Regions from separate parts of the Brevibacillus sp. NRRL NRS-603 genome, predicted to be linked through region 2. Evidence: predicted binding sites of a transcription regulator. Region 2 holds the regulator's gene; the other holds the start of a gene.
The links. Region 2 encodes CtsR, which represses protease genes until heat stress. Its sites were predicted from a motif close to ATGGTCAATAAAGGTCAAACA; they were not measured.
Positions count from the first base shown of each region.

Region 1: the regulator CtsR is predicted to act here: its motif matches at 5,866-5,886, upstream of clpP (ATP-dependent Clp endopeptidase proteolytic subunit ClpP).

Region 1 is NZ_PXZN01000013.1:202,012-209,441, reverse strand. Features, by position in the region: gene lon (endopeptidase La) at 1-1,829, opposite strand, end outside; gene lonB (ATP-dependent protease LonB) at 2,078-3,775, opposite strand; gene clpX (ATP-dependent protease ATP-binding subunit ClpX) at 3,973-5,238, opposite strand; gene clpP (ATP-dependent Clp endopeptidase proteolytic subunit ClpP) at 5,259-5,840, opposite strand; gene tig (trigger factor) at 5,972-7,264, opposite strand; gene C7R94_RS12780 (metallophosphoesterase family protein) at 7,390-7,430, opposite strand, start outside.
Region 2 is NZ_PXZN01000032.1:106,181-113,610, forward strand. Features, by position in the region: gene disA (DNA integrity scanning diadenylate cyclase DisA) at 1-230, opposite strand, end outside; gene radA (DNA repair protein RadA) at 239-1,606, opposite strand; gene C7R94_RS23205 (ATP-dependent Clp protease ATP-binding subunit) at 1,711-4,161, opposite strand; gene mcsB (protein-arginine kinase McsB) at 4,222-5,295, opposite strand; gene mcsA (protein-arginine kinase activator protein McsA) at 5,315-5,833, opposite strand; gene C7R94_RS23220 (CtsR family transcriptional regulator) at 5,850-6,314, opposite strand; gene C7R94_RS23225 (HAD hydrolase-like protein) at 6,503-7,189, opposite strand; gene C7R94_RS23230 (MGDG synthase family glycosyltransferase) at 7,219-7,430, opposite strand, start outside.

The DNA of each region.
Region 1 (7,430 bases), on a different contig from region 2:
AACGTATCTCCGCCTGCTTGTGTCCAAGCCAGTCCTGTAACGGAGCCGACTTGATCTTTCTTCTCCGCCAGTCCATAGCGGTAGCGCGGTTTGCCGAGCAGTGTCTCCAATGTCTTGGCCGTAACCACGACACGCTTTTTCTCACCGCTCACGATGAGCTTGGCAGCTTTGCGGCATACGTTGGCTGCTTCGCGATTGAGGTTGCGAACACCCGCTTCCCGCGTGTACAGACGAACGAGCTTCAGCATCGCGTCGTCGTTCATTTTCAGCTTATCTTTGCCCAGACCGTGATCCTGCATTTGCTTTGGCAGGAGGTAATCACGCAAAATGTTCAGCTTTTCCAGTTCGGTATAGCTGGAAATCGAGATGACCTCCATCCTGTCCAACAGCGGGCGAGGAATCGTATCGAGACTGTTTGCGGTCGTAATAAACATGACGTTCGTTAAATCATAGGTCTCTTCGATATAGTGGTCACTGAATTTATCATTTTGGTTTGGATCTAGCACCTCGAGCAAGGCAGACGCAGGGTCTCCACGGAAATCGGATGCGAGCTTGTCGATCTCATCCAGCAAAAAGACAGGATTAATCGTACCGGCTTGCTTCATTCCTTGTATGATTCGTCCGGGGAGAGCACCTACATACGTGCGGCGATGCCCGCGAATCTCTGCTTCGTCACGTACTCCACCCAAGGAGATGCGAACGAATTCACGCCCGATTGCACGCGCTACGGAACGGGCCAGAGACGTTTTCCCGACACCCGGAGGACCTACCAGACAAAGGATCGGGCCACGCATGGAGTTTACCAGCTTTTGTACTGCCAAATACTCCAAGACGCGCTCCTTTGGTTTATCCAGGCCGTAATGATCTTCATCGAGAACTCGCTGTGCATGGTGAATATCCAGATTGTCTTCTGTCGTCTTCGTCCACGGCAGTGCAAACAAGGTATCGATATACGTGCGGATGACCGAGCCTTCGGCAGAAGTCGCCGGCATCTTTTCCAGACGCTCGAGCTCCTTCTCAATCTTTACTTTGATTCGCTCAGGAGCGTCCGATTTTTCGAGCTGAGCACGCAGCTCATCTACTTCGCCTTGACGACCGTCCTTGTCGCCCAGCTCTTTTTGGATAGCCTTCATTTGCTCACGCAGGTAGTATTCCTTTTGCGTGCGCTCCATCTGTTTCTTCACGCGGTTGCCGATCTTGCGCTCCAGCTCAAGAACCTCGCGCTCGTTGTTCAAAATGGTCAAAAGAATTTCGAGACGTTCCTTGATGTTGGTCGTCTCCAAAATTTCTTGTTTGTCCTTCATCTTGAGCGGCAAATGCGATGCAATCACATCCGCCAAACGTCCCGGTTCCTCAATGTCCTGCACAGAGGTTAGCGTCTCTGGAGAAACCTTTTTGGACAGCTTGATGAATTGCTCAAAGTGGCTCAGCAAGGAACGCATTAACGCTTCCACTTCGTTTTGCTCTGTTTTTTCATCTTGCAAATATGTAATCGACACGACGAAATAATCTTCCTGTTGAAGATACTCCTCGATCTTCGCGCGTTGCAAGCCTTCTACCAATACACGGATTGTCCCATTCGGCAGCTTCAGCATTTGTTTCACACGCGCAACAGTACCAATACTGTAAATTTGCTCAGCATCTGGCTCTTCTATATGGACCTCTTCCTGTGTCGCAAGCAAAATCTTGTTATCGTCTACCATGGCTTGCTCCAATGCGCGGATGGACTTTTCCCGTCCAACGTCCAAATGGAGTACCATTGTCGGATAAACAAGCAATCCTCGCAACGGGAGAAGCGGTAATTCTCGTTTACCGGAACGTTCGCCCAAGCGGATGCACCTCTCCTTGTTGATCTACCCTCTTACAAAGAGCCTTATAACAGACAAAAACGGCCCTCAAAGCCGTTTTTTTAATGCCCACCCGACCTTCAAAAACGAGACACAAAAGATCATACTCAATCATTTTTTGTGAAGCTCGTTTCAGGCCAGGCAAGGCCTCTGGCTCTTTGCAAGCAGAAGCTTTTTTCCATTGTAGCGCAAACACAATCCGATGTCTAATCCGCGAGCATACCCGACTGTTACAGGGATAGCGGAGAGGAAGCGAGATCCTCTGCTGGGATTTGCAAAGTAAATCCCGTCGCCTCTTCTTCTTGCATGGCAGCTTGCGGTACAGCTAGCTCGATTACTTCAGAGACTGTAGACACTGGAATGACTTCGATCCCTTTCATGTCAGCAAAAATGCTTTGCCAGTTTTCCTCTGGTATGAGTACTCTGGTCGCTCCCGCTTGTTTGGCAGCCTCCACCTTCGCGACTACACCCCCAACTGGCTTTACCTTCCCATGGATACTCACTTCGCCTGTCATAGCCAGTAAATTATCGACAGGCCGATTCAAAATCGCCGAGTAGATCGCAGTAGCAATGGTAATTCCCGCAGAAGGCCCATCCACAGGGATGCCTCCCGGAAAATTGATATGCAGATCATAATCATACGGACGGACGCCCATTCTGTTCAATACAGTCAAAACGTTTTCGATTGAGCCTTTTGCCATCGACTTCCGGCGAATCGTCCGGTTGCGGCTGCCCATTTCCTCTTCCTCTGCCATTCCTGTCATCGCCATTCGACCTTGACCTGGAACAGCTGTAGGTGAAGCAGTCACTTCTAGTTCCATCACACTGCCCATGTTCGGACCGTACACGGCAAGACCGTTGACCAATCCGACCTGCGGTGTATCATGCACCTGCTTTTCGGGGCGAGGCGATTTTTGACTGCTGTGCATCACCCATTCCACATCGGCAGCCTGGATGTCTTGGCGTTCTTCCGTCAAGGCAATTCCCGCAGCGATTTGCAGTGTATTGATCGCTTCACGTCCATTAGTCGCGTAGCGCTCTATCACGGAAACAGCCCCATCTTCTATATTCATATTCATTTTAGGCACAGCCGTACGCACGATACTCCCTATTTCACCCGCCTTCAACGGACGGAAAAAGATTTCCAGGCAACGGGAACGAAGCGCAGCAGGTAGTTCCTCTGGCAATCTCGTCGTCGCTCCAACCAGACGGAAGTCGGCGGGTAAACCGTATTTGAATACGTCATGAATATGCGAAGGAATTTGGTTATTTTCCTCACTGTAGTACGCACTCTCCAACATGACTTTGCGGTCTTCGAGAACCTTTAGTAACTTATTCATCTGAATAGGATGAAGTTCACCTATTTCATCAAGAAAAAGCATACCACCGTGCGCTTTCGTCACAGCTCCCGGCTTTGGCTGCGGAATCCCCGCCTGCCCAAGCGAGCCTGCCCCTTGATAAATTGGATCATGTACAGAGCCGATTAACGGGTCAGCAATCCCGCGTTCATCAAAACGGGCAATCGTCGCATCGATTTCAATAAATTTGGCATCCGAAGAAAACGGCGATAGCTGATTTTTCTTCGCTTCTTCCAGCACGACCCTAGCCGCTGCGGTCTTGCCTACACCGGGGGGTCCATAAATAATGACATGCTGCGGATTGGGACCACACAAAGCGGCACGCAATGCCCGAAGCCCATCTTCTTGTCCTACAATTTCTTCCAAAGTCGCTGGTCTTGTTCTCTCTGACAGAGGTTCTGTCAACGCAACCATTCTCATTTTACGGATGGAATCAAGATCCTTGCGCGATTCCTTTTCGGTTGAGGTTTTCGTGTTTCTCTGCGCTCGCAGCAAGTTCCAAAAGTAGGTGCCGATCACGATACCAACAACCACTTCAATGACAGCAATGACCAATGTCGTATAGTCCATATGCAGTCCCTCCCATGCGTCTTCGCTTGCGGTCAACTTTTGTCCCCCGAAGAGAGAGGAACACGTGCATGACCGTTTTTTGCATATGTAAAGCTTCTCTTAAACGATATCAAGTAGTATTGCCCCGCAAGCGTAGACGTAAACCAACAACAAAAAAACCACCTCGCTTATCACGAGATGGTTTGTGTAGACAATACTTAGGCTGTTTCTTCGTGCAATTCCTGGCCTTCTTTGGTCAACAGCTGCGGCTTCACTTTGTCGCGTACCGTTTCTTCGGTAATCACGCACTTGTTGACGTCTTCTCTGGAAGGAAGCTCATACATCATATCGAGCATGATTTGTTCGATAATCGCACGCAGTCCGCGAGCACCAGTGTTGCGCTTAATCGCTTCTTTGGCGATTTGCATGAGCGCACCGTTATCGAACTCCAGCTCAACACCATCAAGACTCAGCAGTTTTTGGTACTGTTTCACCAAAGAGTTTTTCGGCTCTGTCAGGATACGAACGAGCGTCTCCTCATCCAGCGGCTCCAAGGTAGCCAGCACTGGCAAACGACCGACGAACTCCGGAATCAGACCAAATTTCAGCAGGTCTTCCGGCAAAATGTATTTCAGGTATTCTCCGGCTTTCAGATCGCCTTTTACGCCATCGCCGAAGTCTGCACCGAAACCGATGACTTTTTTACCCAAACGACGCTTGATAATCTGCTCGACGCCATCAAATGCACCGCCGCAGATGAACAAAATGTTCGAAGTGTCGATCTGGATGAACTCTTGGTGAGGATGCTTGCGTCCGCCTTGTGGTGGAACACTCGCAACGGTACCCTCCAAAATTTTCAAAAGCGCTTGCTGAACGCCTTCACCAGATACATCACGTGTGATGGATGGGTTTTCCGATTTACGGGCTACCTTATCAATCTCGTCGATGTAAATGATTCCCTTTTCAGCCTTCTCCACATCATAGTCAGCAGCCTGAATGAGCTTGAGCAAGATGTTTTCAACGTCTTCGCCCACATAGCCTGCTTCTGTCAGAGAAGTTGCGTCCGCAATCGCGAAAGGTACATTCAAAATGCGCGCCAATGTTTGCGCGAGCAACGTTTTCCCGCTACCAGTCGGACCGATCAGCATGATGTTGGATTTTTGCAGCTCCACATCCTCGATCTTCGCCCCGGAATTAATCCGTTTGTAGTGGTTGTATACCGCTACAGACAAGGATTTCTTCGCCATATCTTGACCAATGACATAGTCGTCCAAGATTTTGCGAATTTCCACTGGCTTTGGAATTTCTTTCATATCGATTTCTTCTTCAGTGCCCAGTTCTTCCTGTACAATTTCATTGCACAGTTCGATACATTCGTCACAAATGTAAACACCAGGACCAGCTACCAGCTTGCGCACCTGTTCCTGGGACTTGCCGCAGAAGGAACACTTCAGTTGGCCTTTGTCGTCGTTAAACTTAAACATGCGCTTCACCTCACAACGGGTCAGTTTTTGCGTTCGATAATAGAGTCAATCAATCCGTAGGCCTTAGCTTCTTCTGCGCTCATGAAATTATCGCGGTCTGTATCTTGCTCTACGCGTTCATAAGGCTGACCTGTCCGCTCAGACAAAATCTCATTCAGCTGGCGCTTCGTCTTCATAATCCATTCCGCATGAATGCGGATGTCTTCTGCTTGCCCACGCACACCACCCAGCGGTTGGTGAATCATCACTTCGGCATTTGGCAGAGCGAAGCGCTTGCCTTTTGCACCAGCAGCCAACAGGAAAGCTCCCATGCTGGCAGCCATGCCCACACAAATTGTGGACACATCCGGTTTGATGTACTGCATGGTGTCATAGATGGCCATTCCTGCTGTAACAGAACCACCTGGAGAGTTTATGTATAGCGAAATGTCTTTGTCCGGATCTTCTGCCTGCAAGAAAAGCAGCTGAGCGACAACCAGATTGGCGATTTCATCATCAATCTCGGTGCCCAAGAGAATAATCCGGTCTTTCAGGAGGCGCGAGTAAATATCGTAGGAGCGCTCTCCCCTGCTTGTTTGCTCAATGACCATAGGGATTAGCATTATGTATTTTCCTCCTTTGCCGAAAAAAGTCAATGGTGGAAAAACAAGGCACGATACACTCGTGCCTTGTGGTCTTGACAGCCAGCGTCAGGGTTAGCCTGCCCACTGACCAATCATGCGTTCTTCTAAGCTTATGCTGTTACTTTGCTTTCTGCAACCAGCAAATCTACTGTTTTGCGAGTTTGCACATCGCGGTACAGAGCAGCCATGCCATCTTGTGCAGAGAAGATTTTGCGCAGCTCATCAGCTGGGCGGCCGTATACGCCAGCCAGTTTATCCAGTTCTGCGTTTACGTCTTCTTCTGTTGCTTCGATGTTTTCTGCTTTGCCGATTGCTTCCAAAGTCAAGGAAGTGCGAACACGGGATGTTGCGTCTGCACGCAATTGATCGCGCAGTTGGCTCTCATCCATGCCGGAGAACTGGTAGTACAGTTCCAGCGTCATGCCTTGGTATTGCAGACGTTGACCAAATTCATTTACCATTTGATCCAATTCATGCTCAACCATTACTGCTGGCAGATCGATCTCAGCGTTTTCAGCTGCTTTCAGAACGAGCTGTTCACGAACATATTGATCTTTTTCTTGCGCAGTTTTTTCTTCGAGCTTTTTCTTGGTGTCTGCTTTCAGCTCTTCCAGCGTGTCGAACTCGCTCACATCTTTGGCAAACTCATCATCCAAAGCAGGCAGGTTTTTGCGCTTCAGGCTGTTCAGCTTCACTTTGAATACCGCTTCTTTACCAGCGAGGTTAGGAGAGTGGTACTCTTCAGGGAAAGTTACGGTAATTTCTTTTTCTTCACCGATGTTCAAGCCAACCAGTTGCTCCTCGAACCCTGCGATGAAAGTACCGGAACCCAGTTCCAGAGAATAATCTTCCGCTTTACCGCCTTCAAAAGCTACTCCGTCTTGGAAGCCTTCGAAATCGATTACAGCGATATCGCCTGTTTGTGCGGCACCCTCTTCTACTGCTACGAGCTCAGCATGACGCTCTTGCATGCGCTTCAGTTCAGCGTCAACGCTCTCTTCTGTTACAGAGAAGTCTTTTTCTTCGATGGACAGACCTTTATAGTCGCCCAGCTTCACTTCAGGCTTCACAGTTACAGTCGCTTTGAAGATCAGGTTTTTCCCTTGTTCCATTTGCGTTACGTCTACTTCTGGACGATCTACTGGCTCGATACCAGCTTCACGAACAGCTTGTCCGTATGCAGTTGGAAGCAGAATGTCAAGAGCGTCTTGGTACAAAGATTCTACACCAAAACGGGATTCGAACATTTTGCGTGGTACTTTTCCTTTACGGAATCCTGGAACTTGAACTTTTTGAACCACTTTTTTAAACGCTTGATCCAATGCTGCGTCTACTTGCGTAGCATCTACTTCAACCGTCAGGACTCCCTGGTTATTCTCTACCTTTTCCCAATTTGCTGCCACGTAAACTTCCCCTCCTAAATCGAATCAACAGAACATCGCCAGCCGCGCCATGGTATCTTCGCAGGCTCGGATGATAATATTCTAGCCATTATAACCATTCTAGTATAGCACAAATCTTTTAGTTTTCAAGAAGACCTCATTGGTCGACGAACAGAATAGTTCCCTC
Region 2 (7,430 bases):
ATCGCCCCATCCATCTTCGCTAATTCATACAAATGGGCAGGAGAAAAATCACAATTGATGGAAAAACCGCCATCGACAATCGACTTCATCTCTGGACCGCATCCAATAACAATCAAGCCCCCGGTTTTTGCCCGTAAAACATTTTCCAACCCTTCACGAAGCTGTGTGCCGGGTGCCACGAGACGAAGCACATCACCGAATTGCGGAGTTCTTTTGATGTTCCCCTGCATGCCCACTCCTACCTCCTTATCACCTCATTCAACGCATCGGCAATATTGCTCACACCAATTACTTGAATATCTGCTGGCGCATCCAGACCGCGGATGTTTTTCTCCGGGATGATAACACGTTTAAAGCCTAATTTATGTGCTTCTCGCACTCGTTGCTCAATACGAGATACACCGCGCACCTCACCAGTCAAGCCAATTTCTCCGATAACGACATCATGCGGATTGGTGGCGTGGTCACGGAAACTGCTTGCAATGCTTACGGCTATCGCCAAATCAACTGCTGGCTCATCCAATCTGACCCCACCCGCTACGTTTACATAAGCATCCTGATTTTGTAGCATCATGCCCATGCGCTTTTCCAACACGGCCATGATCATCGCCACACGCTGATGATCTACACCTGTTGCCGTTCTCCGCGGGGTCACAAAGCTGGTCGGGGCAACGAGAGCTTGCAGCTCCACCAAAACGGGACGTGTACCCTCCATACTGGCTACGACTGTGGAACCCGCAACACCAAATGGACGCTCTGCCAAAAATATTTCAGATGGATTCGCCACTTCCTCCAAACCGCGATCCTTCATCTCGAAAATACCGATTTCGTTTGTCGAACCAAAACGGTTTTTGACGGCGCGTAAAATTCGAAACGTATTGTGGCGCTCCCCTTCAAAATAGAGAACAGCATCTACCATGTGCTCAAGCATACGCGGACCAGCGATGGAGCCTTCCTTGGTTACGTGACCGACGATAAAGGTACCAATCCCTTTCCCTTTTGCAATCCGCATCAATTGGGCAGTAGCCTCCCGCACTTGTGCAACGCTCCCCGCAGCCGATTGAATCGTCGGGTGGAAAACAGTCTGGATCGAGTCAATAATCAGCACATCCGGGTCTACTTGATTAATATGCTGTTCGATCAAATCCAAATCATTTTCTGCCAATACAAACATCGGCGGCGTTTGCAAATGGAGTCGATCCGCGCGAATTTTGATCTGCTTTGCCGACTCCTCTCCAGATACATAAAGAACCTTCGCCCCTTGATGAGCCAAGGCAAAAGATGTCTGCAAGAGCAATGTCGATTTCCCGATTCCGGGGTCTCCCCCAACTAAAATGAGTGAGCCCGGCACAAGTCCACCACCAAGAACACGATTTAATTCTCCGATCGTCGTATCCATGCGCGGCTCTTCTTCACTGGCTACCTGGGTCAATGGAATCGCAGATTGGCGCTGACCGCCGCTCAGTCCTTCGTGACGATGTGCATTTTTTACCGTCACTTCCTCTACTAGGGTGTTCCAGCTGCTGCAACCCGGACATTTCCCCATCCATTTTGGCGATTCATAGCCACATTCTTGACACGCGTATTTCGTTTTATACTTTGACATAATCGCACCCTCACTTGGATTTCTTTCTCTACTTTTATCATAATTACGCACCCAAAAAAAGAATACCTCCCGAATCAGGAGGCATTCTATTACGTTTCAACAGTTTACGATTTCGTTTTTTCGAGGCGCTTGACTACCAGCTTGCCTTCTTCGGCTTCGATATTGACGGTATCGCCTTTACTGATCGTACCCTTGAGCAATTCCTCGGACAAATTATCCTCGATGTGACGCTGGATAGCTCGACGCAGAGGACGCGCACCATAGGCCGGATCAAAGCCCTCTTTTGCCAATACTTTCTTGGCTTCTTCGGTCAATTGGAAATCAATGTCCTGCTCTTTCAAACGTTTACGCAGCTCTTCTGTCATGAGCGATACGATTTGCTCGATGTGCTCTTGCTCCAAAGAGTGGAACACGATGACTTCATCAATACGGTTCAAGAACTCAGGACGGAAGCTCTTCTTCAGCTCATCCATGACTTTGTCCTTCATATCCTGATACTTTCTTTCCGAATCGTTGGTCGTGAAGCCGAGCGTCGTATTTTTCTTGATCATGCTGGCTCCGACGTTGGAAGTCATGATGACAACCGTGTTGCGGAAATCAACCGTACGTCCCTTGGAGTCTGTCAGACGACCATCATCCAATACTTGCAAGAGGATGTTGAATACGTCTGGGTGGGCTTTCTCGATTTCGTCCAGCAAAATGACGGAGTAAGGCTTGCGACGAACTTTTTCGGTCAGCTGACCGCCTTCGTCAAAGCCTACGTAGCCAGGAGGGGCACCTACCAGACGTGCGGTGGAATGCTTCTCCATGTACTCGGACATATCTACACGAATCATGGCATCCTCGTCACCGAAAAGCGTCTCTGCCACGGCACGAGCCAATTCGGTTTTACCCACACCGGTAGGTCCCAGGAAGATAAACGAGCCGATTGGGCGTTTTGGATCTTTCAAACCAGCACGGGCACGGCGGATCGCACGCGAAATGGATTTGACTGCCTCATCTTGACCAATGACGCGATCGTGCAAAATCTCTTCCATCTTCAGCAAGCGCTCTGTTTCTTCTTCCTTCAGCTTCAACACAGGGATACCCGTCCAGCTCGCTACTACTTGTGCGATGTCTTCTGGCGTAACCTCCATGTTCAGCTGGCCTTGACGCTCTTTCCAGTCTTTTTTCGTTTTATCCAGTTCTTCACGCAGTTTTTGCTCCTGATCGCGAAGTGCTGCTGCTTCCTCGAACTCTTGTGATTGGACGGCAGCGTCTTTTTCCTTGCGCACCTCTTCCAGACGTCCCTCCAGCTCTTTGAGGTTTGGCGGAACCGTAAAGGATTGCAAGCGGACCTTAGATGCCGCCTCGTCGACCAAGTCGATAGCCTTGTCAGGCAGGAAGCGTTCCGTAATATAGCGGTCAGACAATTTTACTGCCTGCTCGATTGCTTCATCGGTAATTTTGACACGATGGTGGGCTTCGTAACGATCACGAAGGCCATGCAGGATACGGATAGCATCCTCTGCTGTCGGTTCATCAACCTGAATCGGTTGGAAACGACGCTCCAATGCCGCGTCTTTTTCAATGTACTTGCGATATTCATCCAGCGTAGTAGCACCTACGCACTGTAGCTCGCCACGTGCCAGGGCAGGCTTCAAAATGTTGGAGGCATCGATTGCGCCTTCTGCTCCACCTGCACCAATCAAGGTATGCAGCTCATCAATAAACAGGATGATGTTTCCTGCTTGGCGAATTTCGTCCATGATTTTTTTCAGACGATCTTCGAACTCACCGCGATATTTGGTACCCGCAACAACGGTTCCCATATCCAGTGTCATGACGCGTTTATCACGAAGGGTTTCCGGAATTTCGTTGTTCACGATTTTTTGGGCAAGACCTTCTGCGATAGCTGTTTTCCCTACACCAGGCTCCCCAATCAAAACAGGGTTGTTCTTGGTACGTCTGCTAAGTACTTGGATCACACGCTCGATTTCTTTTTGGCGACCGATGACCGGGTCCAGCCCGCCATCACGAGCGATTGCAGTCAGATCCCTTGCCAAGCCGTCCAGTGTCGGTGTATTCGCCGCTGGGTTCCCTCCAGACGGTTGATGAGATGCCATCATTTCCGAGCTGCCAAGCAGCTGGAGCACCTGTTGGCGTGCCTTGTTCAGGCTAACGCCCAAATTGTTCATGATTCTCGCAGCAATGCCTTCTCCTTCACGGATCAAGCCAAGCAGAATATGTTCAGTCCCCACATAGGTATGACCCAATTTGCGGGCTTCGTCCATCGACAGTTCAATGACCTTTTTGGCGCGAGGTGTATAGTTTGGTGTGTAATTACTACCGGACTGCTCCGTTCCTCGCCCGATTAACGACTCCACTTCACTCTGGATTTTATCGAGGCCAAGCCCAAGTGATTGCAGTGCCTTTGCAGCAATCCCTTCGCCTTCTCGAATGAGTCCCAGCAGCACATGCTCTGTCCCAATATCTTTGTGCCCGAGACGAACCGCCTCTTCCAGGGCAAGCGCCAGTACTTTTTGTGCTCGTTCTGTAAAACGTCCAAACATCATATCGTACACCTCCGTATAACCGTGTTTATTCTCTATATGGTTAACAATTGCGTGATACCATTACCCTTGTGATTCTACTACGCGCAGACGCTCTCGGATCAGCCTTGCCCTTCTTTCGTCGCGTTGGTCCGGAGTAAGCTTTTGACCAGCGTGGTGTTGTAAAAACCCTGGCTGTGTCGTGACCAACAGTTCGTTTAGAACGAGCGGAGATACATTAGGAATGATACCTAGATCAATCCCTAGACGTACATCGGATAAACGTTGAGCCGCTTCCTTGGACTCTACCGTGCGGGCATACATCAAGATACCATACGACCGAAAAATCCGATCCTCCAAAGAAACCCGGGTATGCTCCAGCAAATAAGTTCGTGCCACACGCTCTTGCTCAATAATCTGTCTGGCTACACCGTAAAGATTGGAAAGGATATCCGACTCAGACATCCCCAGTGTGACCTGATTGGATAACTGAAAAAGATTCCCTAGAGCTTCGCTGCCCTCTCCGTAAATTCCTCTAACGACCAGACCAACTTGATTAATTGCCTGTAAAATTCTGCTGATCTGCTGCGTCATCACCAGAGCGGGCAAGTGCAGCATCACAGATGCACGAATTCCCGTACCCACATTGGTTGGACAGCTTGTAAGATATCCTCGTGTTTCGTCGAATGCGTAGTTCAAGCTTTTCTCAAAAATGTCGTCTATCTTCGTACCTATTTCCCATGCCTCGTTCAAACGAAACCCGGGTAATAGTACCTGTATTCGAATGTGGTCTTCTTCATTAACCATAATGCTCACAGACTCATCTTCCCGAAGCAATACGGCACCTTTGCGAGATTCCTCTGCCAGGTGAGGGCTAATCAGATGCTTTTCTACGAGCACGCGTTTTTCTAACGGGTTAATTTGATCCATATGGATGACCTGAAGCTGATGCCGTTTGCGCATTGCCTCCGAATCGCTTACTTCCGTTATCTTTCTGACGACTTCCTCGCCCTGCGAGTCCGTTGCCAATAACGGAAAAGGGTGCTGGCGCAGGTTACGGGCGATACGCAGCCGTGTACTGATGACAATGTCGGAATCGGGACCTTCTCCTTTCATCCAATTGCTCCACGGGTTTTGCATAAACTGCTTTTGGGACATAACCAGCTAACCTCCCTTGCTACGATTGGGCCATTTTTTGTTCCAATGCTCGAATTCGATCACGCATTTCTGCTGCCTTCTCGAACTCTTCACTGGCGACATGACTTTGCAGCGCTTGCTTTAGTTGCTCCAGCTCTTTACGGATCTTTAGTTTGCTACCGGTACGCTCTGGTACTTTTCCACTATGCTGTGTGTTTCCATGAATCCGGCGGAAAAGTGGGTCCAGTCGATCCCCCAAAAAGGTGTAGCAATCACTACAGCCAAATCGGCCGCTTTTACTGAATTGAGCATATGTGAGTCCACATGTTTCGCATTGAAGCGGCTTATTCGTTGCCGTTTCGCGTCCATTCTTTTGCATGGGATCAAATTTTAAAAGTCCTGACAGGAGATTGTTGATGCTGAAGTTGTGAAAGCCGGTAAAGACGTCCCCTTTTTCATGAGCACACTGCTCGCAAATATGGTATTCGGTTTTTTCGCCATTGACGATTTTCGTCAAATGAAGTGTCGCCGGTCGTTTTCCGCATTCCTCACAGTTCATAACATCCTACCTCCTTTTACTTCAACAAGATTGCTGCGATCATCTGCTTTAAAATATTTGCCCGCAAACGATCCCGCAATTCAGCTTCTAGGGTCAATACGTTTCGCGAGGTAGCGATTTTCATCAAGGTGGCTTCTCTGATGTTGACTAATCCTTCCTCTAATAGTCTTTCTACGATCGCATTTCCCACGCTCTGACTGATGCTCTCACCAATCAGTTCTTCTGTTAGCAATTCCTGCAAGCGTGCTTTGCTGACAATCTGCACCTTACGTATGCGAATATACCCGCCGCCCCCGCGCTTACTTTCTACGATGTAGCCTTTTTGAACGGTAAAGCGCGTATTAATGACGTAATTAATCTGAGACGGCACACATTGAAAATGGTCGGCAAGCTCACTACGCTGAATCTCGATCGATCCATTGGGACTGTTTGTAATGATGCTTTTCAAGTGATGTTCAATGATGTCCGAGATATTACGCAAGTCATCGCCTCCTATTCCTCTGTGTATGTTTCTTATGAGGTACCTATTGACTTTGACTATCTTTGACTTTAATTATAATGGGTTTAGTGCGTGCCCGCAAGTGTCCCTTACACATTCTAGTGTGGGCAAAAGAGGGTCGCTTGAAACTTGGACATGATCAACAAAAAAACCACTCCCTGAGGAATGGTTTATGCTTGTTTTTGCGTATTGGTGTCGATTTCTGGCAAATGATTCAGTAGCTGAGAGAAGCTGGTGATGATGACATCTGCCCCATCAAGCTCGCCTGGTTTGGCAAAACCAAAGTCGCATCCAATGGTAAATAAACCGTTTGTCTTGCCTGCTTCCACGTCGGAGTGACGATCTCCTACCATGATGGCTCGCCCGATTTTGTAATCAGACAACAATTTTGCAACTAGGTCATTCTTGGAATGCGTACGGAAACGGCCGGCCGAGTACAGGTCGGTCATCAGCGGCTTTAACTCGTATTCCTGACAAATGGCATCGATGTACTCTTCCTGCCCATTGCTTGCTATAAACAAAGCAAATCCTTTTTCACGCAGCTTTTCCAGAGTTGATTTTACATCCGGATAGAGGTCGGTCACTTTTTCTTTAAGTAACTGGATTTCATTATCTAGCAAGAACGCGTCTGCTGAGCGAATGGCTTCCTCACTCGCGTCTGGCAACAATTTGTCCCAAATCTGCTCAATTGTCATTCCCAGTACATTGATCAGTTCACGTTCGTTTGGGGTTTCCCCCTGCCATAGTCCTTTTTGACGAAGCTGGTCAAACGTTCGAATAAATGCGGGGGTCGACAGCTTTTCTGTTTGAAGTAACGTGCCATCCATATCAAATAATATCGCGAATGGTACAGTCATGGGTTCCTCCATTTTGTCTGGCTAGGCAGCTATTCTACTTCTCCTGGCAACATATTCATGTCATCCATGATAAACTCAGTAATTCGTTGTGCAGCATCTGGCTTTGAGATTTTCTGTCCCATTCTACGCATGTATTCCACCTTGGACGGGCTATGCAATAGTTCATCGATAAAGTAAATCAACTGCTCGGATAGATTCGCGTGTACCGCACATCCGTTGTTGAGCAAAAAGTGGCTGTTCC